DNA from 4 places in the Thalassolituus sp. genome. Region 1 is predicted to be linked to each of the others. Evidence: predicted binding sites of a transcription regulator. Region 1 holds the regulator's gene; each other region holds the start of a gene.
What was found. Region 1 encodes sigma-54, which starts transcription at its own class of promoters, with help from an activator protein. Its sites were predicted from a motif close to TGGCACNNNNNTTGCTNT; they were not measured.

Region 2: the regulator sigma-54 is predicted to act here: its motif matches at 3,722-3,739, upstream of flgJ (flagellar assembly peptidoglycan hydrolase FlgJ).
Region 3: the regulator sigma-54 is predicted to act here: its motif matches at 2,613-2,630, upstream of urtA (urea ABC transporter substrate-binding protein).
Region 4: the regulator sigma-54 is predicted to act here: its motif matches at 2,520-2,537, upstream of AC5E51_RS14125 (ammonium transporter).

What each region holds. Positions count from the first base shown of each region.
Region 1 is NZ_CFHJLR010000015.1:35,888-41,126, forward strand. It holds gene AC5E51_RS11590 (KpsF/GutQ family sugar-phosphate isomerase) at 1-112, shown strand, start outside; gene lptC (LPS export ABC transporter periplasmic protein LptC) at 112-663, shown strand; gene lptA (lipopolysaccharide transport periplasmic protein LptA) at 647-1,225, shown strand; gene lptB (LPS export ABC transporter ATP-binding protein) at 1,222-1,947, shown strand; gene AC5E51_RS11610 (RNA polymerase factor sigma-54) at 2,092-3,651, shown strand; gene hpf (ribosome hibernation-promoting factor, HPF/YfiA family) at 3,716-4,018, shown strand; gene ptsN (PTS IIA-like nitrogen regulatory protein PtsN) at 4,022-4,480, shown strand; gene rapZ (RNase adapter RapZ) at 4,498-5,239, shown strand, end outside.
Region 2 is NZ_CFHJLR010000003.1:62,776-68,014, forward strand. It holds gene flgK (flagellar hook-associated protein FlgK) at 1-2,684, opposite strand, end outside; gene flgJ (flagellar assembly peptidoglycan hydrolase FlgJ) at 2,677-3,699, opposite strand; gene AC5E51_RS02950 (IS110 family RNA-guided transposase) at 4,142-5,158, shown strand.
Region 3 is NZ_CFHJLR010000008.1:70,615-75,853, reverse strand. It holds gene urtB (urea ABC transporter permease subunit UrtB) at 1-1,098, opposite strand, end outside; gene urtA (urea ABC transporter substrate-binding protein) at 1,207-2,493, opposite strand; gene AC5E51_RS07755 (GntR family transcriptional regulator) at 2,762-3,442, opposite strand; gene atzF (allophanate hydrolase) at 3,452-5,239, opposite strand, start outside.
Region 4 is NZ_CFHJLR010000023.1:42,597-47,835, forward strand. It holds gene AC5E51_RS14115 (metallophosphoesterase) at 1-379, shown strand, start outside; gene AC5E51_RS14120 (hypothetical protein) at 458-1,189, opposite strand; gene AC5E51_RS14125 (ammonium transporter) at 1,192-2,478, opposite strand; gene AC5E51_RS14130 (ABC transporter permease) at 2,732-3,931, opposite strand; gene AC5E51_RS14135 (ABC transporter permease) at 3,964-5,181, opposite strand; gene AC5E51_RS14140 (ABC transporter ATP-binding protein) at 5,178-5,239, opposite strand, start outside.

The DNA of each region.
Region 1 (5,239 bases):
AGCCCTGAAAATCATGGAAGACGGCAAGATCAACGCGCTCGTCGTGCAGGACGAAGGCCGCACCGTCGGTGTTATTAACATGCACGACCTTCTGCGAGCAGGCGTCATCTGATGCGTAAGCGCTATCTACTGCTATTAGTCACCGCATTTTTCGGCGTTGCCTTTCTGGCAGTAGATCGCTACACCCGCGATATTACCGGGCAAACGACCGAACAGGTCGTTCGCGAGCCGGATTATTATGGCGAAGTACTGTTCAGTCGCCGCTACGAAAAAGACGGCTCACTGGCCGATACTTTTTACGCCGCAAAATCAGAGCACTTTCCCGAGGGCGACCTCACCGTATTCAGTGAGCCACGTCTTCTGGTCAGTTCAAAAGACGACTGGGTACTGACCGCTGACGAAGGTGTTATGCGCGGCAACGAACAGGCACTGAAATTATCAGGCAACATATTAATCAGGCCGCTCGACAGCAGTGACCCGATGCGCCTTGAAACCTCAAGGCTGACCTATCATATTGATGACAAGATCGCAGAGACTGATGAGCTGGTTACCATGACGGGTGAAAACAGCCGCATGACTGGCACCGGAATGATGTTTGACGCCACACGTCAGCGCCTCGAACTGAAAACAGGAGTCCGTACGACTTATGAACCTGTTCAATAAACTGGCCGTGATGTCGCTGTCAGTGATCGCAAGCTACACAGTCGCATTGCCGGATGACTGGCAGAAAGAAATGACGATCCTGTCAGATTCTGCAGAGATCGACCGCCGCGCAGGTACAGTTGTGTACGAGGGCAATGTCATTCTTACCCAAGGCACGCTGAAAATAGAAGCCGACCGCCTGATGATTCTGCGCAACGGCGACACCCTCGAAAAAGCCGTCGCAGAAGGCGACCGTGCCCGTTACCAACAGCAGATTGAGGTCGGTAAACCGCTCACCACAGCCCTCGGCAACCGCATCGATTACTACACCAGCGAGCGCCGCATCATTATTACTGGCGATGCTGAACTGGAACAGGAAGGCAATATTTTCAGCGGCGAACGCATCACCTACGACATGGCAACAGAGACCGTGCGTGCTGATGGCACCACCGCCGAGTCGTCGACCGACAGCACAGATGAAGACTCCGGCCGGATCAAAGTCGTTATCCAGCCGCCAAAACCTGAGTCCGAATCTGACTCAGAGTCTGACACGACAGAATCTCCGGAAGCAGCGACAGAATGAAAACACTGAAGGCAGAACATCTGGCCAAAAGTTACGGCGGCCGCGAAGTCGTTAAAGACGTATCTATCCGCGTTGAAAGCGGCCAGATCGTTGGTTTATTGGGCCCTAATGGCGCCGGCAAAACGACCTGTTTCTATATGATTGTTAACCTGGTGCAAGCCGATCGTGGTCGCATCATGATCGACGACGAAGACATCAGCCACCTGCCAATGCACGGCCGTGCCCGCAAAGGCATCGGTTACCTGCCGCAGGAAGCGTCGATTTTCCGCAAGCTCAGTGTTGCAGATAACATCATGGCCATTCTTGAGACCCGTAAAGATCTCAATCGCCAGCAGCGAACTGAACAGCTCGAGCAGCTACTGAACGAATTTCATATTCAACACATCCGCGAAAGCGCCGGCATGGCGCTATCCGGCGGTGAGCGTCGTCGTGTCGAAATTGCCAGAGCGCTGGCTGCAGAGCCCTCGTTCATTCTGCTCGACGAACCCTTTGCTGGTGTAGACCCGATCTCAGTCTCGGACATCATGGATATTATCCGTCAGCTCAAGGCGCGGGGCATCGGCGTACTGATTACCGACCACAACGTGCGTGAGACCCTCGCTATTTGCGAAAAGGCTTTTATCGTTGGTGGTGGCCACATTATCGCCGAAGGCACGGCTGAAGATGTGCTTGCCAATGAGCAGGTGCGCGAAGTCTACCTTGGGGACGATTTCCGTCTTTGAAACTCTGACCGATGTCACGTACTGTAGAGTTATCTATTTACTCTGGTAAGCAAAATAGGTTCCATACACAAGGACTTTGCCTATAATGCTAGGTGCATCAAACAAAAAGATGGTTCGATTTTCAGGTCGTAATTACCGAGTTATATGAAGACATCCCTTCAGATTAAGATGGGCCAGCAGCTGACGATGACGCCTCAGCTGCAACAGGCCATCCGCCTCCTCCAGCTTTCAACGCTGGACCTTCAGCAGGAAATTCAGGAAGCGCTGGATTCCAACCCAATGCTGGAAAGCGAAGAGTTTGATGACAACAGCGACTCAGGCAACGAGTCCGACAACGATTCCCGCAGTTCTGATTCCGATAACAACGACAGAGACAGCCGCGAAGACCGTGAGAGCAGCTCTGACAATCAGGATTACGACAATTCCTACGATGACAATTCCTACGACGATCAGAGCGGCCAGGAATCTCTCGATGAGCAATGGTCGAGCGAGAAACTGCCCGATGACCTGCCTGTAGATAGCCAGTGGGAAGATACCTATCAGGTCAGCGCCGGAGTCGCATCAAGCTCCGGGCCGGTAGACGAAGACTTTGACTACGATTCCCGCTACGCCACCAGCGACAATCTGCAGGATCACCTGCTCTGGCAGCTAAACCTGACCCCAATGTCAGATGCTGACCGCGAAGTTGCGACCATGCTGATTGATGGTGTAGACGATGATGGCTACCTTCACACGACAGTTGAAGACGTCATTGAAGCGATGGACCCGTCACTCGAAATCGAAGAAGAAGAAGTGATGGCAGTTCTTCATCGCCTGCAACAATTTGATCCGGCGGGTGTTTTCTGCCGCGACCTCCGCGAATGCCTGCTTCTGCAACTGCATCAACTGCCTCAGGGCACCCCCTGGCTCACCGAAGCGCAGCTGATCATACGTGATCACATTGACCTGCTCGGTAGTCGCGACTATCAGTCACTGATGCGCCGCACAAAATTGAAGGAAGATGACCTCAAGTCAGTCATGCGACTGATCAAAGAGCTTAACCCGAAGCCGGGTGCAGGCATTGCCTCAGAAGAATCCGAGTACGTTATTCCAGACGTCATCGTCCGCCAGATCAGAGACGAGTGGCGTGTTGAGCTGAATCCAGAGATTGCGCCCAAGCTGCGGGTGAATGCCGACTACGCATCACTGATTCGCCGCTCAGACAGCAGTGCTGACAATACCTTCCTCAAAGATCACCTGCAGGAAGCACGCTGGTTTATTAAAAGTCTGCAAAGTCGCAATGACACTCTGCTCAAAGTCGCAACCAAAATTGTTGAATTCCAGATAGACTTCTTTGAAGAAGGTGATGAAGGCATGAAGCCACTTGTGCTCCATGACATCGCCGAAGCCGTAGGTATGCATGAGTCGACGATCTCTCGGGTAACCACCCAGAAATACATGCATACCCCACGTGGGATTTTTGAGCTTAAATACTTTTTCTCCAGCCACGTCAGCACCGACAGCGGCGGAGAGTGTTCATCGACGGCTATCCGGGCGATGATCAAGAAACTGATCGCGGACGAAAACACGCGTAAGCCACTCAGTGACAACAAGATAGCAACGATGCTCGGTGAAAAGGGCATCAAAGTGGCACGGCGCACGGTAGCGAAATACCGCGAGGCTATGCTGATACCACCATCGAATGAACGTAAGCAGTTGATTTAGAGTCTGTTATATCAATGTGAACAGATTCTGATTCACCTACCGCCAGCGACACAGGAGACTTGGCATGCAAATCAATATCAGTGGTCATCATGTAGAAGTAACGGAAGCGATGCAGGCGCACGTTGAAGATAAAATGTCGAAGCTTACGCGCCATAGCGACAGCATCACCACAGGTCAGATCACGTTGACCGTCGTTAAAGATCGCCAGACGGCCGAAGGGACGATACACATCACAGGTCACGACCTGCACGCGAAAGCAGAAAACGAAGACATGTACACCGCCATTGATCAGATGGTCGACAAACTGGACCGTCAGGTTCTTAAGCACAAAGAGAAGCAGGTCGCGCGCCAACACGGTCAAGGCTGAAGCATGTCTTTGAGTATTGAGGATATCCTCACACCGGAACGGTCCGTCATTGACGTGACCGTTTCCAGTAAGAAAAAACTGTTAGAACAACTTTCATCTCTGGTTGCTGAAGAAATCGGCGATGCCTCCGCAGACGATATCTACGAACGCCTGTTAGCACGCGAGCGCATGGGAAGCACAGGGATAGGAGAAGGTATTGCCATCCCGCACTGCCGGTTGTTGCAGTGCCAGAAAGCGCTGGGCGTTCTTCTGAGATTAAATACCCCGATAGACTATGATTCTATCGATGGTAATCCGGTCGACCTCGTATTTGCTTTGTTAGTCCCCGAGGAAGCAACCGACGAACACCTTCAGATACTGGCGACACTCGCCAGTAACTTTAATCAGGCGGAATATCGCGAAGCTTTGCGCAACGCGCCAGACGCCAAACGTCTTTTCCAGCGAGCGATCGCAGAGCGGTAGTAATCACGGAGTCGAATATGCGCCTGGTAGTCATCAGCGGAAGATCAGGATCGGGGAAGTCGAGTGCGCTGCACGTGCTCGAAGATCTTGGATTCTATTGCATCGACAACCTGCCCATCGGGCTACTGCCTGCCCTTGCCAGTCAGGCTGACGCCAATGACAAGCTGACCCGGGTTGCGGTCAGTATTGATGCTCGCAATCTCTCGGCCACAGAAGAGCCGATAGAGAAGCTACTGCTCGACCTGCCTAATGATCACTATCAGCTTGATGTGGTTTATCTCGACGCCTCTGAAAAAGTTCTGCTACAGCGATTCAGTGCGACACGACGCAAGCACCCGCTGACAACCCACGAGCTGTCACTTGCAGAAGCCATCGATCAGGAGAAAGACCTCCTTGATCCGCTCGCCAACATGGCGGATCTGACATTAGATACAACGCACATGTCAGTTCACGAGTTGCGCAGCATGATTCGCCTGCGGGTTGCAGACCGCCCCAACGGTGAAATGTCGATATTATTTGAATCGTTCGGATTTAAGCATGGTATCCCCACCGACGCAGACTACGTGTTCGATGTGCGCCATCTGCCCAATCCGTACTGGAGTGAAGACCTGCGCAAGCTCACAGGCCTCGACAGCGAAGTACAATTATTCCTGAACAGCTATGACGTCGTCGGTGAAATGCGAAAATCGATCAGCGACTTTCTGGGGCAATGGACTGACCGTCTGATCGAAGCTAACCGCAGCTATATGACGATCGCCA
Region 2 (5,239 bases), on a different contig from region 1:
TCTACGCCGTTACGGCTGTCAGAAGTGCCGTCGCTGTTAAAGTCGACGGTGAATTCGTCACCGACTTCAGCGATGCCGTCGATATTTACATGAAAACCGAAAGCCACAGGCTCACCCACCGGATCGGTCGGGAAGAGGTTATTGCCCGGCGGTTCGATATTCAGGTCGTAGTGTTCATCGACGATGACTTTGACCTGACCACCAATCGATACTTTATTAGTGCCGACCGTACCTGCACCGCTGACTTCGAGGCGAGGCTGAAAAGTGACCTGCCCTTTTTCGCTGATATCAACGTCGACGTTACCTGAGAACACGTAGCCTGAGTTTTCTATCGCTTGGCGGAATCCATCGAGAAGGTCGTCACCGGTTGCAAACGTGCCGGTCATTTCGAATGAAATTGTGCCCTGAGAAGGATCACTGAACTCGTAAATGTAGGGGCCACCTTCTGAGAAGTCGTAGCCTTCGTATTTACTCAGCGGGTCTTCGGTTTCCATGGCAGTAGCTGTTAACGGGATATCAATGCCGTTGCCTATGCGGAAGCTGTCGCCGGCGTCACCACGCAGTTCGAAGTCGAGATCATCGCCATTTAAATCAATGATGGTCAGTTTGCCGCCGTCGCTTCGGGCAACGATGCCTGCATCCTGCAGTTCGTAGTTGGCATTAATACGGTCGGCCAGGAAGTTCAGAGTGACCGGATCAGGGACTTCAGCCGGATAGTTCGTGTCGTACTGGTTCTGATTTGGTCCCAGGGTTTGCGTCAGTACAACTCCGTTTAAAGTAAATTCGGTATCGAGAAAATCAACGCTATCGGTTTCAAGATCGGTGATCTCAACCGTGGTACGAGCAGACGCCTCAACACCGTCGCGTTTGCTGAGTGATTCTGCAATTTCACGGGCAGTGGCATTTAATGGCGTGATCAATGTGCGCTGGTTGGCGGTTAAGCCGTTGTTCGGATTGGTAAAGCCAATATCAATGCGCTCAGGGAAGAAGCCATTTACTGAGTCTACACTGGTGCCATTCTGTTGATAGGTCGGAGAAACCGGCAGCACACCACCAAAGCTTGTGAACGCGGTTTTACCTTCGTCTTCAGGCAATATGCTGTTACTGATACCCGGCGTGAAGGTCTGATTCATCAGTGGCGGAAATAACGGAATCGGGTTTCCTGGGTCGGTATTATCCAGTACGTCGTATGTGGTCGGTGACGTAAAACGAATCAGAAGCGGTGGCGTCATTTCGCCCTCTTCTGAAAAATACGATGTACCAAGGTCGTACACCTGCCCCTGGTCAATAGTGGCGTTACCACGATTACCAATCGCTGTATCAGTGCTGATTGGAGACGCGAGTGCGACCTGCTCAGCACGGGTAATGTTCATGTCCAGATTCTGAGATTCACGACGCGTCGGTGAAATCAGAAAGCGGTCATTCTGCTGAAACGTGCCTGCTTCGAAACGGATTTCCATTCCGTCAATTTCAATCGACTCAGGAAATGCGCCGCTCAGAGCGTTAGTCTGTAATAACTCACCCGTATCGTTACGGAAAACACGATAGGTATAATCGTCCGGGCCGACAAAACGAATTTCATAGTCACTCGTGGTTAACTGAGTTGCGTCTTTGATTTCGACGGCAATCACCCGATCATCGGGATCTGCGTTATTACGATCTCCCAGCACACGCTGGTAAGTTTTCGTTGGCTCATTAATGTCAGTGAAAAAGTTTTCACCTTTAATGCCATCGTAATCAACGCCTAGTTTGTGCTGATCGTTCATCGTTTGGGCGATAACCAATCCCAAGCGACCAAGCTGGTTGAGGCTCGGATCAAGTACCTGATCACGAAAATCAAGGATGCCGCCGAGTTGTCCGCCAGTAATTTCACGCGTGACGTTCTGAACAGCAGTACCTTTACGGAAATAGATATCCACACGAGAGGGGTCTTTCGCGCCTACATCGGTAAATACTTCGTTGAATTCGTTACCTACCACCAGCGCCTGACCATTACCGATAAAAACGTTGAAGACGCTGTCGTCCTGCTCAACTATATTTACCTGAACATATTCGGATAGCTCTTTTAACAGGCGGTCGCGTTGGTCGAGAAGCTCGCTTGGTTCGATCCCCTGAGCTGATGCTGAGGCAAACTGAATCTGCTCGTTCAGTTCAGCAATGGATTCCGCGATGGTGGTAATCTCACCAGCAATCACTTCCATCTGGCCGTTGATAATATCGTTCTGCTCGAACAGACGATCACTAATAGCGCTGAAGCGATCGACAAGACCATTGGCTTCGCTGATCAATACTTCACGAGCAGGCAGAGATGAAGGGTCGTCCACCGTAGCCTGCAAAGCACCGAACATATTCTCGAGCCCTGGCTGCACACCAGTACCGCTATCGGCGAGTAGGCTATTGATTTGCTCGGCGTTAACCGCCAGAGCATTAAATTCGTTAAACGTTGAGGTGTCGCGGCGCAATTGCTCCGTCAGAAACTGATCGTATACGCGACGAACCGAATCCACATTGACGCCTGAGCCCACCCAAATGCCATTAGTAAACTGCGGATTATTTTCGGTAAAGCTGACTTCCTGACGAGAGTAGCCTTCCGTCCCCGCATTGGTAATGTTGTTACCCGTGATCGTCAGTGCGGTTTGTTGCGCCTTAAGGCCGGAGATACCAATATCGAGAATATTACCCATCCTGGTTCTCCAGCGTAGTGGCGTTCAGCATTTTATTCAGCGTATTGTTGAGAAGATCGCCGTTGTAAATACGCTCTACTTTATTGCCGTAGTTGGGGTCAGTAGCATAGCCACCCTGCTGCAACGCATGGCCGTATGTCTCGCCACTGGATTGCTCGTTAATGGCACTCTGGTAGCGTGTTGAGTCACGCAGGAAGTTCGCGTAATCCTGAAGGCCGTCTTCAAGGGACGCGTACGAACGGAAGTCTGCCTGCTCATTAACTTTTACGCCCTGGCGGTATTCGTGGGTTTGAATACTGACGACGTCACCGCTCCAACGACTGTCGGCTTTAATACCAAAAAGGTTGTTTGATGGACGACCATCTTCACCTTTGATGGTGTATTTACCCCACCCTGTTTCGAGCGCCGCCTGAGCAACAATCGCTTTTGGGTCGACACCCAGATCAGCACCGACGCGTTCAGCGTAAGGGTAAACAGCGGCAACAAACTCTGCCGGAGAGGCAAAGCTTTGCCCCTTAGTACCAGCGCCTGTGGTGGCTGATCGTTCAGATTCAGAAGTGGAGTCATCAACAGGTACTGGACGCTCAGGAATCTTATCGAGTTCTTCTTCAACACGCTTGATGGTTTGCGAAATACCGGAGAAGCGACGGTCGAAAATCTGACTCTGATCGACCTTACCCGTGGCATCTGGGTTCATGCCGTATTGCGACATCAGCTGACGGTGGATAACCTCGGCAAGGCCCGTGCCCTCGCCTTCCGTGAGGGATACAGCCATCTGATCGTCGTACATATTCTGGTAGAAATCGGCTTCCGGAGAGCTGAAAAGAGAGTCTTCAGAAAAGACATCTGAGGCGTCACGCATGGACTTCAGCATCATACTGACGAACATAGATTCGAACTGTTTTGCGACCTCTTTCAACGCGGCATCCTGGTCGGATTTACCCAGCGCACGGATGCCCTGAAGCCCGTTAATATCAGTAAATACGTTTGCCGCGTTGTGTGAATTCTGAATCATGCAATGCACCTCTACAGAGGAAATTGCAAAAGGTGGGCCAAGGTTGGGGGAGTCGCTTCATCTAACCCTATGGGAGCGAATCATCTTACCTGGCCCTGTGAGAAGTTCTCCTGGCCCTGTGAGAAGTTCTCCTAACCCCGTGGGAGCGAATCAGCCGGAGGCTATTCGCGATACCCCCATCGCTATTAGCCAGACAAGCTGGCTGAATAGCTCCCACAAAGAGAAAATCATCAAACAACGAAAGTGATAGCGAACCAATTTACCCTGTGGGAAGCTCCCCTAACCCTGTGGGAGCGAACCAACTTACCTGGCCCTGTGAGAAGTTCTCCTGGCCCTGTGAGAAGTTCTCCTAACCCCGTGGGAAATGAGATGGACCCGTCCCCCTTGTGCCATGATGAGATTGCACAACATCAAACCGGCATCGAAGAAAGAGGGTCCACCTATGAGCAAGTTTAATACGATTGGCATTGATTTGGCTAAACAGATCTTTCAGGTTCATATCAATGATGCAAATGGCAAGAAGCTAAGTTCGAAAAAGCTGAAGCGTAGCCAGTTATTAGATTACATTCGCCAGCAACCGAACGCTCTTGTGGCGATAGAAGCCTGCTCTGGCGCACATTGGTGGGCGAGACAGTTTCAATCTTTGGGGCATGCTGTAAAGGTAATACATCCAGCGTACGTAAAACCGTTCGTTCAGATGCATAAAAACGATCAAAGGGATGCCCAGGCCATTGCCGAAGCGGCGGTCAGACCGAATATTCCAGCAGTGAGTGTGAAGTCACAGGAGCAGTTGGATTTACAGGCGATACATAGAGTCAGGGAGCGGCTAGTAAAAGAAAAAACCGCCATCAGTAATGAGCTGAGAGGGATTTTGGCAGAGTGCGGGATTGTGCTGGCACAAGGCCGCAGTGCCTTAAAAACCGGAGTTCCTCTCATACTCGAAGATGCTGAAAACGGTTTGAGCGATCCTCTGCGGTGTTTAGTGAGTGATCTGATGCAGCAGTGGTATGAACAGGTAGAGCGGATCGCACGCTATGAGCGACAGCTCCAGCAAATCAGTAGGCAAAACGAAGACTGCCAACGCTTGATGAGCATTCCAGGAATAGGCCCAGTCAACGCGACTCTGCTTCTGAGTCATGCAGGGAGCGCTCGGCAGTTTAAAACAGCACGCCATTTTGCGGCGTATTTAGGGCTGGTACCACGACAGCACGCCAGTGGTGGAAAAGAGAAGCTGATGGGTATCACCAAACGCGGCAATAAGCAGGTCAGAAAACAACTGGTTCACGGAGCGAGATCAGCATACCGGGCCTTGCTGGCAAAGACTGATCCATCACGCCTTAAGACATGGTTGATGAGATGTGAAGGCAAACATCCGAACAAAGTAATCGTTGCACTGGCCAACAAGCTAGCGCGAATTATTTGGGTAGTATTAACCAGGCAAACAGCCTACGAAGCCTGAGTCAGGCAGCGTAGATACACAGAGCACGGCAACGTCACGAGGTTGCGCAGACCATTAAGACACGACAGATAAGATCGACTC
Region 3 (5,239 bases), on a different contig from region 1:
TTCACGGTTTAACGGGCTGAAGATTGAGCGTACCGCCTGCTGCAGCACCAGACTGATACCGAAGGTGGCGAGCAGAGTTTCCAATGGGCGGCCATAGAGATGGCGGATAACACCACGCTCAATAGCGACGCCCACCAGACCGCTCACCAGAAATGCTGCAGGCACAGCAACGGCCAGTGACATGCCAATATGGTCTGGCATCAACTGTTGAACAACGTAGGTTGTGTAGGCGCCCAGCATGATCATTTCGCCATGAGCCATATTGATCACGCCCATCACACCAAATGTAATCGCCAGACCAATGGCCGCAAGGAGCAGCACAGCACCGAGAGCCAGGCCAAAATAGAGATTTTCAGCAACGCTGTTCAGTGACAGCAGGCTTTCGATTTTCTTGAGTGCTTCGTCTGCCGCCTGAATTTCCTCGGTTCTGGAATCTGCTTCAGCAGCACGGCGATAGTTGGCCAACGCACCGCGAACATCCGGGTAAAGTGACCCTGAAAGAAGCTTCACGCCTGCGATGCGTTCTTTTTCGGTCTCTGCTTCCAGCAGGCGTATGCCCTTCACCAGAAGAAGAACGTCACGAACGTCTGTTTTTTCTTCGTTATCTAACGCTTCATCAAGCGTCGCCTGATCAAGATCTTCCGCAGACTTCAGTAAGTTGACCGCTGCCTGCAAGCGCATGTCCGGATCATCTGAGAAAATCTGCAAGCGTGCGATGCCGTTTCTCAGCAACACACGTAGCTTATTATTTACGCTGATTTTTTTGATATCGCGTTTACTTTCCAGAGTGACCTCTTCACCACTGAAAAATGTCGTCACCGAATCATCGTCATTAATAACGACGACCCGATCGTCTTTACGGTAATACAGGTCGCCTTCGACCATAACCTGCATAAATTCGAGAGTTTTTGGGTCATCGATGGTCGTCAGGCGTTCTGTTAATGCCTGTTTTTCTCGATACCCTGCATCGATTAATTCTTGAGCTATCGCATGCAACGCTGTGTTGGGCTTCATAGGTGATGCTTCAGCCCCTGCCACCACCACAGTATACAAAACAAATGCGAACAGCACGGCCGTCCGTATCAATACAGAAAACATAATTATCACCGGGAATTTTGAGAGAAGCAGGAAAGAATTTCCCTGCCTGTCCTTGTTACGAACTGCGATAGAGCGCGTTTTACCGCACTCTATTCCGCTGCCAGCGAATTACTCGCCTGCAACCGCCGAACCACCACAGGTTTTCGTTGAGGTGTTATAGTTTCCGCAGTTAATAGGTGCAGTCCAGTCTGAGATCAGGTTTGCACTTTCTGGCAGATAATCCGTCCATGCATCACCTTTCACTTCTTCGTCAGTAGCCCAAACGATTTCGAACTGGCCATCTTCCTGAATCTCGCCAATCAGTACCGGCTTAGACAGGTGATGGTTTTCGTTCATTACGGCCGTACCGCCAGTCAGGTTAGGTACTTCGATGCCGTACATCGCAGAGCGTACTTTATCCACTTCTGCAGAGCCTGCTTTTTCAACCGCTTCTGCCCACATGCTGAAACCGATGTAAGTCGCTTCCATTGGGTCGTTAGTTACACGGTCTTCATCGCCGATGTAGTTATGCCATGCTGCGATAAACTCATCGTTAGCTTCGCTTTCTGCACTCTGGAAGTAGTTCCATGCAGCCAGGTGACCAACCAGTGGCTCAGTATCAAAACCTGACAGCTCTTCTTCACCTACTGAGAAGGCAACAACTGGAATTTCTTCAGACGCTACGCCCTGGTTAGCCAGTTCTTTGTAGAAAGGAACGTTCGCGTCACCGTTAATGGTAGAAACAACGGCCGTTTTCTTACCAGCGGCACCGAATTTCTTAATATCCGATACGATAGTCTGCCAGTCGCTGTGACCAAACGGCGTGTAGTTCACCATAATGTCTTTTTCAGCAACACCTTTAGACTTCAGGTAAGACTCAAGAATCTTGTTAGTCGTACGAGGGTATACATAGTCAGTACCTGCAAGTACAAAACGCTCAACGCCGAGATCGTTGATCAGGTAATCAACCGCAGGAATCGCCTGCTGGTTTGGCGCAGCACCGGTATAGAATACGTTGTAAGAAGATTCTTCACCTTCATACTGAACCGGGTAGAACAGCAGACCATTCAGCTCTTCCACAACTGGCAGAACCGATTTACGGGATACTGAAGTCCAGCAACCGAAGATCACATCAACGTCTTCTTTTTCCAGAAGTTCACGGGTTTTTTCTGCAAACAGAGGCCAGTTAGATGCTGGGTCGACAACCACTGGCTCAAGCTTTTTACCTAGCAGGCCGCCCTTCTTATTCTGTTCTTCGATCATCATAAGAACAGTGTCTTTCAGAGTAGTTTCTGAAATTGCCATAGTACCCGACAGAGAGTGCAGGACACCGACTTTAATGGTGTCATCTGCTGCATTCGCAATGCTTACGCCTGCAGCCATCGCTGTCATACCAACAATCTGTGACGCTTTCATCAGAGTTTTGAGACTTACTTTTTTCATAATTATTTCCTTTTTATGGTCAGGATTATGTCCGGCCTCGACTCTTCTCTTGGGGGTGTGTAAGAGCGGGCAACTATAAAACCGATCTAGTTAGAGCAATCGCCGTACCAGTTTTCATGCCTTATTTTTCGGCAATTTCTGGCAAAGAGTGCCCCCCAGAGGAGCATTTCCGGTCTTGAGGAGATAATTCGCACCAATAGTGCTCAGCGAGTTGTTTTTTTTGCCTTGAAAGCGTGCGTATCTATTTCCTTGATAAGTCGGTGGAGTATCGTTGTCGCGCTTCCTGAATTCTGTGAACTGTTATTTCGCGAACAGTATTGCGACTGACCTCGATGTGTTTAGTAAGATCTCGCGTTGCACGAGAGCTGTCTGCCGAAAGAATCGCACTGAGAATACTACTGTGCTCATCGTATGTTGCCTGTATACGCCTAGGCTCATAAAAGTCGAGGCGCCTTACGATCCTCAGACGCTCACATACGCCTTTATGAATGGCTTCCATTTGCTTGTTCTGGCCACACTCCAATAGTCCGAAGTGAAATTCCTCATCCAGAAACGCTACATCAACAGGATCAACCTGCCTCTGTGAGGGCTTGCAGCACCAGATGGTGACCAGTCCCGCTAAGCGTTCCGCCCGGTCTGGTTCCATACACAGGCGGCGAACCACTTCACACTCCAGCAGAATGCGGACATCGTAGAGCTCTTCGAAATACCGAAAGTCAAAAGGCCTGACCTGCCAACCATTACGGAAGTACACCTGCACATACCCATCGCGCTCCAGGCGATACAGCGCTTCCCTGACAGGTGTCCGGGAGGCCTGCATACGCTCTGCAACTTCACTTTCACTGAAGCGATCTCCGGGTAGCATTCTGAAGTCGAAGATATCTTCTTTCAGCTGTCGATATACTTTCTCGGCAAGGTTCACAACATGACCTTATGCGTTCAGTGATGAGATATAGGCCCGCCAGCCGCCGAGATGACTAATGTCCGTTGCGCTCGCCACCGCCTCTGGTTCGCAGATAAAGCCTTTCACCAGACGGCCGTCTTCCAGCTCAAGAGTTCCAATACCAAGCGGCTGCGGAATTTCTTCAACGAAAGAACCAAAGGCCGCCTGATCTAAACGCCACAGCTCGACGATTAATTGATTCCCTGTAACCTCGCCGCTCTTCAGATCCTCTTCGTTAAGGCGCACCAGACCGGGCTTCGGAGGTACTGTATTTGCGAGAGCATAGAGCTGATACTTGTTGGCGGTGAGTGTCTGTTCCAACAAGGTCGCGTGACGACTAGTCAGCTGATGGTTCAGAGGCATCCCGGTCAGATGGGCACCCACAACGGCAACGACTACAGAAGTATCTTCTTTTTTGCCCAGCATCACAGGCGCTTCGGCTAAGCAAAGGTGTGACTGCCACTGGCCAGCAAAGTTGGTCAGAGCCAGCTCGTGCCATCCAGGTGCAATAACAGTAACTCCAAACGGTAAACCATCGGTACGCATATGCGCAGGCAACGACAAGGCACATAAGTCGGCCAGATTGACGAAGTTTGTGTAAGTGCCTAACTGACTGTTGACCTCAACCGGGGCGGCATCAACGTCTGCCATCGTCGGAAATCGAGGAGCAGTGGGAACAAATAACGCATCCACTGTTTTAAAAATACTCTGTATCTGGCGCACCAGATCTTTGCGGCGATACTCTGCTTTGAATGCATCCACTGCCGTACCGTTAACGCCACCAGCAATGATGTTTTTTACGACCGGATTAATACCCGGTAAATCCCGTTTCAGAAACTCGCCGACAGCCGCATAGCGTTCGGCCACCCATGGGCCCTGATATAAAAGGCTGGCCAGCTCAAACAAGGGCGTAAAGTCGATTGTTTTTAAATCGAAGCCTGCATCAACAGCCTGCTCACAGGCTTTTTCATACGCCGCTTTTTGTATGTCATCTCCAAACCATGGTGCATCTGCAGGGATACCCAATGTCTGGATACGTTCATTACGCACCATAGTACGTGAGCGGGCGTAGCCATCTGCTGGATCGAATTGCGCAGCAATTTCATAAATGCGCTCGGCATCGCGGCTATTGAGCGCAAAGACAGAAACGCAATCAAGACTTCGGCATGCTGGAACAACGCCCGAAGCACTGATAGCGCCTACAGTCGCCTTTAAACCGACGATATGATTAAAGCCCGCAGGCACCCGGCCAGAGCCAGCGGTATCGGTACCGAGCGAAAAGGCCACCTGGCCCTTTGCAACCGCAGTCGCAGAACCAGAACTTGAGCCGCCAGAAATATACTCAGGATTAAACACGTTGTTCACTGCACCGTATGGCGAGCGAGTACCAACCAGTCCGGTTGCGAACTGATCGAGATTGGTTTTCCCCATAACGATGGCACCTGCCTTACGCAGAAGCTGAACAACAAAAGCATCATCATCCGGCTCGTAGGCATATTCAGGGCACGCCGCCGTGGTGAGAAAGTCCGCAGCATCAATATTATCTTTCACGGCAAACGGCACACCGAAAAGGGGAAGGTTTCTGCCCTCATCGTCCGCTGCAGCTTTCAGGTTTTCGAGGTAACTTATTTGTTTAGTAAGCTGTTCCTCGCTGGCTAGCGCAATCCAGGCGCTACCATTGCGGGGCAATCCATTCGTATCCAGCTCGTCTGCAGCAATCGCTTTCCGGGTGGCCAGTAAAAGCTCACCTACATCAGCGCCATTCCTATATGCCCG
Region 4 (5,239 bases), on a different contig from region 1:
GTATATCTCAAATGGCCGTCACGGCAACGCTGGCTGGTACGATGGTGTTCCTGCTTTCGGATACGCTTTTTATGACTTTGTAGGCGACAATTTATGCGGCGATTTTGATCTGATGATTTCTGGTCATGATCATGACCTTCAGATTCTGCCTCCGGTTGACCGCTGTGACGGTATGACTCAGATAGTGTCAGGTGCTGGTGCCAAGCAGCGTCCACTTGACGATGTTAATCGTAACCCAGCTGAGTTTCAGCAGGGTGATGTTCTGGGTTTTATGCATTTATACATTGAAGGAAATGAACTGATAGTCCGCGTGTATACAGTTGATGAAGTGACTGGAGAACACACGCTGGCGCACAGCTATCAACTGATGCGAGATTGATTTACTCACTTGCTGATACATGTAAAAAGCCACTGGCAGCCTGTCAGTGGCTTTTAATTTTTAATCATGCTGCAAACGTTACCGCCCCAGAAGTTGGTTCAGACAGTTCGCATAGGGCTCAGTGCCTCGATACTTCTCACCGACCTCGCGTACCGCTTTACTAAGCAGCAAGTCGGCATCTACCGGGCCGATTGCCTCGCAGCAGCCGATGTAGGTGAAGTTAATCAGCTTACGTGCATCCCTGATTTCGAGTGGGGTATGAACGGCTGAGACCGAAATATCCGGTTGTTCAAACATAGCCACAGCTGCTGGCTGCAATTTCTTCTTCTGAGCAGCGCTGAGCACATACGATTTAATGGTGCGTATCTGATCTGAGCGCAAGCGGCTAAACAGCATATTAACTACTTCGGCGACCAGACTGTTCTGCGGTGCCGTATCTGAGTTCTTCTGGAATTGCGAAGGCCTGGAGGCAGTTTGCTGAGGCCGACGGGTCTCTTCTTTGATCACCGGCTCAGAAGGCGTAAACGAAGTTTCTGCATCGTCTGCTGAATTCATCCAGTTGATGGGGTCAGGCTTCAGATCAGATTCGTTAGCAGCCATGACCATGCGCACCAGACGACTGAGAATCTCAAGGCGATTCTGCTGAATACCAGGCACATCCCGGCACGCGCCCAGGAACTGATTCAGTTCATAACGCGAGCGTTCAGAAAATTCCGCTTGCCATAGGATCATAACCTGGCGAAGTTCTTCGCCAGCAATATAGTCCGACAAAATCGTAAACACGATGCGACGTTTAATATCAGGGCTCATGCTTATGGCTCCTGACGGAATGTGATGTTTTGCTGGAACTCTGGATAACCGACTTCATTGTGCTCGGTACAATCGAGGCCCATCTGCTCGTGTTCCTTCGAAGAACGTAGGCCGATCATAAAGCGAATCAGCGTGAACACCAGCAGCGACAGCGGGAAGGCCCAGAGGAAGGCAGTGATGACACCAATGGCCTGAGTCGCAACACGCTGAGTATCGAACATGTCGCCAGCGAAAAAGAGCCCCGCGGCAATCGTGCCCCAGGCACCGGCGAAACCATGCACGGGAATTGCTGAAACAACATCGTCGAGTTTCCAACGAAGCATCAGGTCCTGACCCAGAGTTGCAATCACACCACTGACAGCGCCTGTGACGATGGCGAATGGCGGTTCCATCGTTGCGCAACCCGCGGTGATCCCGACCAGTCCTGCGAGGCTACCATTAACTGTGGTCGTTAAAAGAATCGGACGCTGCAACAGAGCAGATAATAGAATCGCACCGCCGGCTCCAGCCGCGGCGGAAAGGTGAGTGTTAAGAATAATACCGCCAATATTTTCTGACGCAGATAATGCACTGCCGCCATTAAAGCCAAACCAGCCGAACCAGAGGATGAAGCCACCCAGTGCAACCAGAGATAAATTGTGGCCCGGAATATTCCGTACTCTGCCCGAATTATCAAAACGGCCGGTACGGGCGCCAACCGCAATGACCCCCGCAAGTGCACACCATGCGCCCAAAGAGTGCACAACGGTAGAGCCTGCAAAATCAATAAAGCCCAGTTCGGCAAGCCAGCCCTGACCGCCGTAACTTCCGCCCCAGACCCAGCTTCCGAACACAGGATAAATAAAGGTGACGATGGCCGCTGCAGATAATAAATAGGCGGTATAGCGAGTGCGTTCGGCCATGGCACCACTGCAGATAGTGACAGCGGTCGCAGCGAACATGGTCTGGAATAATAAGAAGGTGAAGTCCCAGTTGCTGCCTTCGGATAAGCCGAAGGCCGTGGTACCAAAGAAACCTGTGGGGTTGTAGCCAAACATAATGCCGAAGCCAACGGCCCAGAACAAAAGACTACCGATACAGACATCGATGTAGTTTTTCATCATTACGTTAATCGCGTTTTTCGCGCGCGACATGCCGCTTTCAAGCAAGGCAAAGCCTGCCTGCATAAAAAAGACAAGGGTGGCGGAAACCAGTATCCAGACGATATCCGTGCTAGTTATTCCGGTATCGGCGTGAGCGATACCGGGGATCAGAGTAAGCGACAGGAGTATCGCTGGGAGAATGTACATGTAGCTAAGCCTATGTTTCTTATAAAGTTTCTCCTGCTTGATTGGCAAGTGTCGTGCCATCTATTTATATCTTTGTAATTAACGGCAGGTTATGTGTCGCAGCTCAGCAGCGATGGGCCTTCAGCGACAGGATGGAAATTATATGGAAAGGGGATTTAAACCGCTTTTACGATATTGGTGCGTGTGTGTTTAGTATTGATGCGCCAGGCTGATCGAAAATAGTGCAAGGAAACAACACTGTGGGGCACGATTATTATTCACCTCGTAACGCTTCAATCGGGCCCAGGCGTGATGATTTATACGCAGGCCAGATACCTGAAATTAGCCCGGTGATTACGGCCACAGCGATGGCCAGTCCGAGTGTCGAAAACTGAATCTGAACCGGAAAGGCCGGGGCCAATAGGCTTAACAGGGCAACGACAACGGCTGTGATAACGATACCGATAAAAGCACCGAATAATGAGAGCATGACGGCCTCGCCCAAAAAGAGACTGAGCAGCTGCCGTCGCGGACAACCAATGGCTCGCAGTAACCCGATCTCTGCGGTGCGCTCGGTCAGGTTGGTCGTCATGATGGTGAAGATACCCACGCCGCCGACTAATAAAGAAATCCCACCCAAAGCCGCGACGCCTATGGTCAGGATGCCGAGAATGCGGTTCATGCTACTGAGCATTTCATCCTGGCTGGTCAGGGTGAAGTCTTCCTGGCCGTGGCGTTTTATCATCATCGCTTTTATGCGCTCAAGCATCTGGCTGGATGTTGTGCCCTCAGAGAACACGACATCCACTTCCATTAAGCCTTCGCGATTAAAAAGCGTAAGAGCACGATCCGCAGGAATGTACGCCATATCATCAAGATCAACCCCCAGTGTTGAGCCTTTGGGTTGCATCACACCAATGACCCGATAACGCTGGCCACCAATGCGGATAAACTTCCCGAGCGGGTTTTCACTGCGAAACAGCTCTCGGTATAAGGTGTTGCCTATCACTGTAACAGCAGGGCTATTGCCGCCGGTGTCGGGCAGAAACTTTCCCATCGCCAGAGGGAAATCCCAGGCCTGATTAAAATCAGAGGTCGTACCGAGAATCTCTGTACTACGAACGCGCTCGCCATAACGTACAGGCCCCGAGCCCTGAACATTTGATACCACCCATTCGCTCCCGGTAATTCTCGCTAAGGCTTCTGCGTCATCGAGGGTCAGTAATCGCACCGAGCTGATTAACCCTCCGGCCATACCGGCGGTTTCGCTGTGGCCCGGCGTAATCGCAATAATACGAGTGCCAAATTGTGAGAAGCTATCCAGAACATATTGGCGAACGCCGTGCCCGAGTGTGGTTAACAGCGTGACTGCGGCAATACCAATGGCGATGCCGAGCGCAGTTAATACGCTTTTGCCCGGCTGGCTGGTGACAGGTGAGGTAGCAAGGCGAAGCCAGTCGTCAGGTCTGATCATTTATATTTCCCTCGCAGCAACGTCTACCACAGTTATTTCCCTGCCTGAGCTTGCAGTGCCAACACGGGTGGTAGCTTTGCGGCTTTCTGCGCCGGTATCCAGGAGAAGAGAATACCCGCAATGGCAGACACACTAATCGCCGATACGCTGGCCCACAACGGGGTTGCGAAGGGCACTTCCGGAAATTTAAACCTAAGGCCCCAAAGAATAAACTCTGCGATCAACATGCCGAGTACAGCGCCACTGGTGGCGAGTAACGTGGCTTCGGTAATAAACAACAAGCGGACTTCTTTTGATGACGCCCCGAGTGCTTTTAGCAACCCAATTTCAGCCCGGCGCTGAGCTACGCCGATGAGTGTCATATTCATAATTAAAACTCCTGCAACTAACAGGCTGATGGCCGCAATACCGGCGACAGCAAAGGTCATGATTAACAGTACATTATTGAAGGCACTGAGCAGGCTGTCGGGCGTAACAATCGTAATATCCAGCTGGCCGTCGTGGCGTAGCTTCATTTGCTGCTCAACGGCTGTGGTCATGGCTGGTACAGCATCAATGTTCTCAATCTGAATCATTACCCTGAACAGACCTTCGGTATTAAAGATCTGCATAGCGTTATCTACGGGCAAGATCAGCGCGTTGCTCATATCGAAGCCGAAACCCGTTCCCGAGTCAGTGAGTACGCCCGTCACGCGGCAGCGATAATCCGCGACATTTATCCATTGCCCCAGCGCGCGTTTCGGGCCGAATAAATCATCCCTCAGGGTTGCCCCTAAAATACATTCCGAGCGGCTACGGCTACCTTCGCGAGTGGTAAACGCCTGCCCCTGGTTGAACGCGAGATCCCGAATACTGAAGAAATCCTGAGTTGTCCCGAGAACTAAACTATCGCGGCTCAACCCTGAAATGCTCAAGCGGCTGGTGCCCACAACGATCGGTGCAATACGCTCGACACCGGAAACTCGCATGAGGCTTTGGGCATCTTCAAGCGTGATATCACGGGTGCCTTCGCCGGTTAATGGCGGTAGGCCGCCGGTGGTTTCTTTTCGGCCGGGCAGCATGACTAACACATCGTTGCCGAGGCTTGCGAACTCGGCCATCACGAACCGTCGTCCGCCTTCGCCAATGCCGGTCAGCAACACCACTGCCAATACACCAATGGCCATAGCCACTAACTGCATGGTGGTACGAAAACGCGTTCGTGTCAGTGAGCGCAGGGTAAAGGTGAAGTGATCCTGCAGGCGGATCATAGGGCGGGCTCTTCTGATGGGCTCATGGCGAATGTATCGTCGCTGACGATGGCGCCGT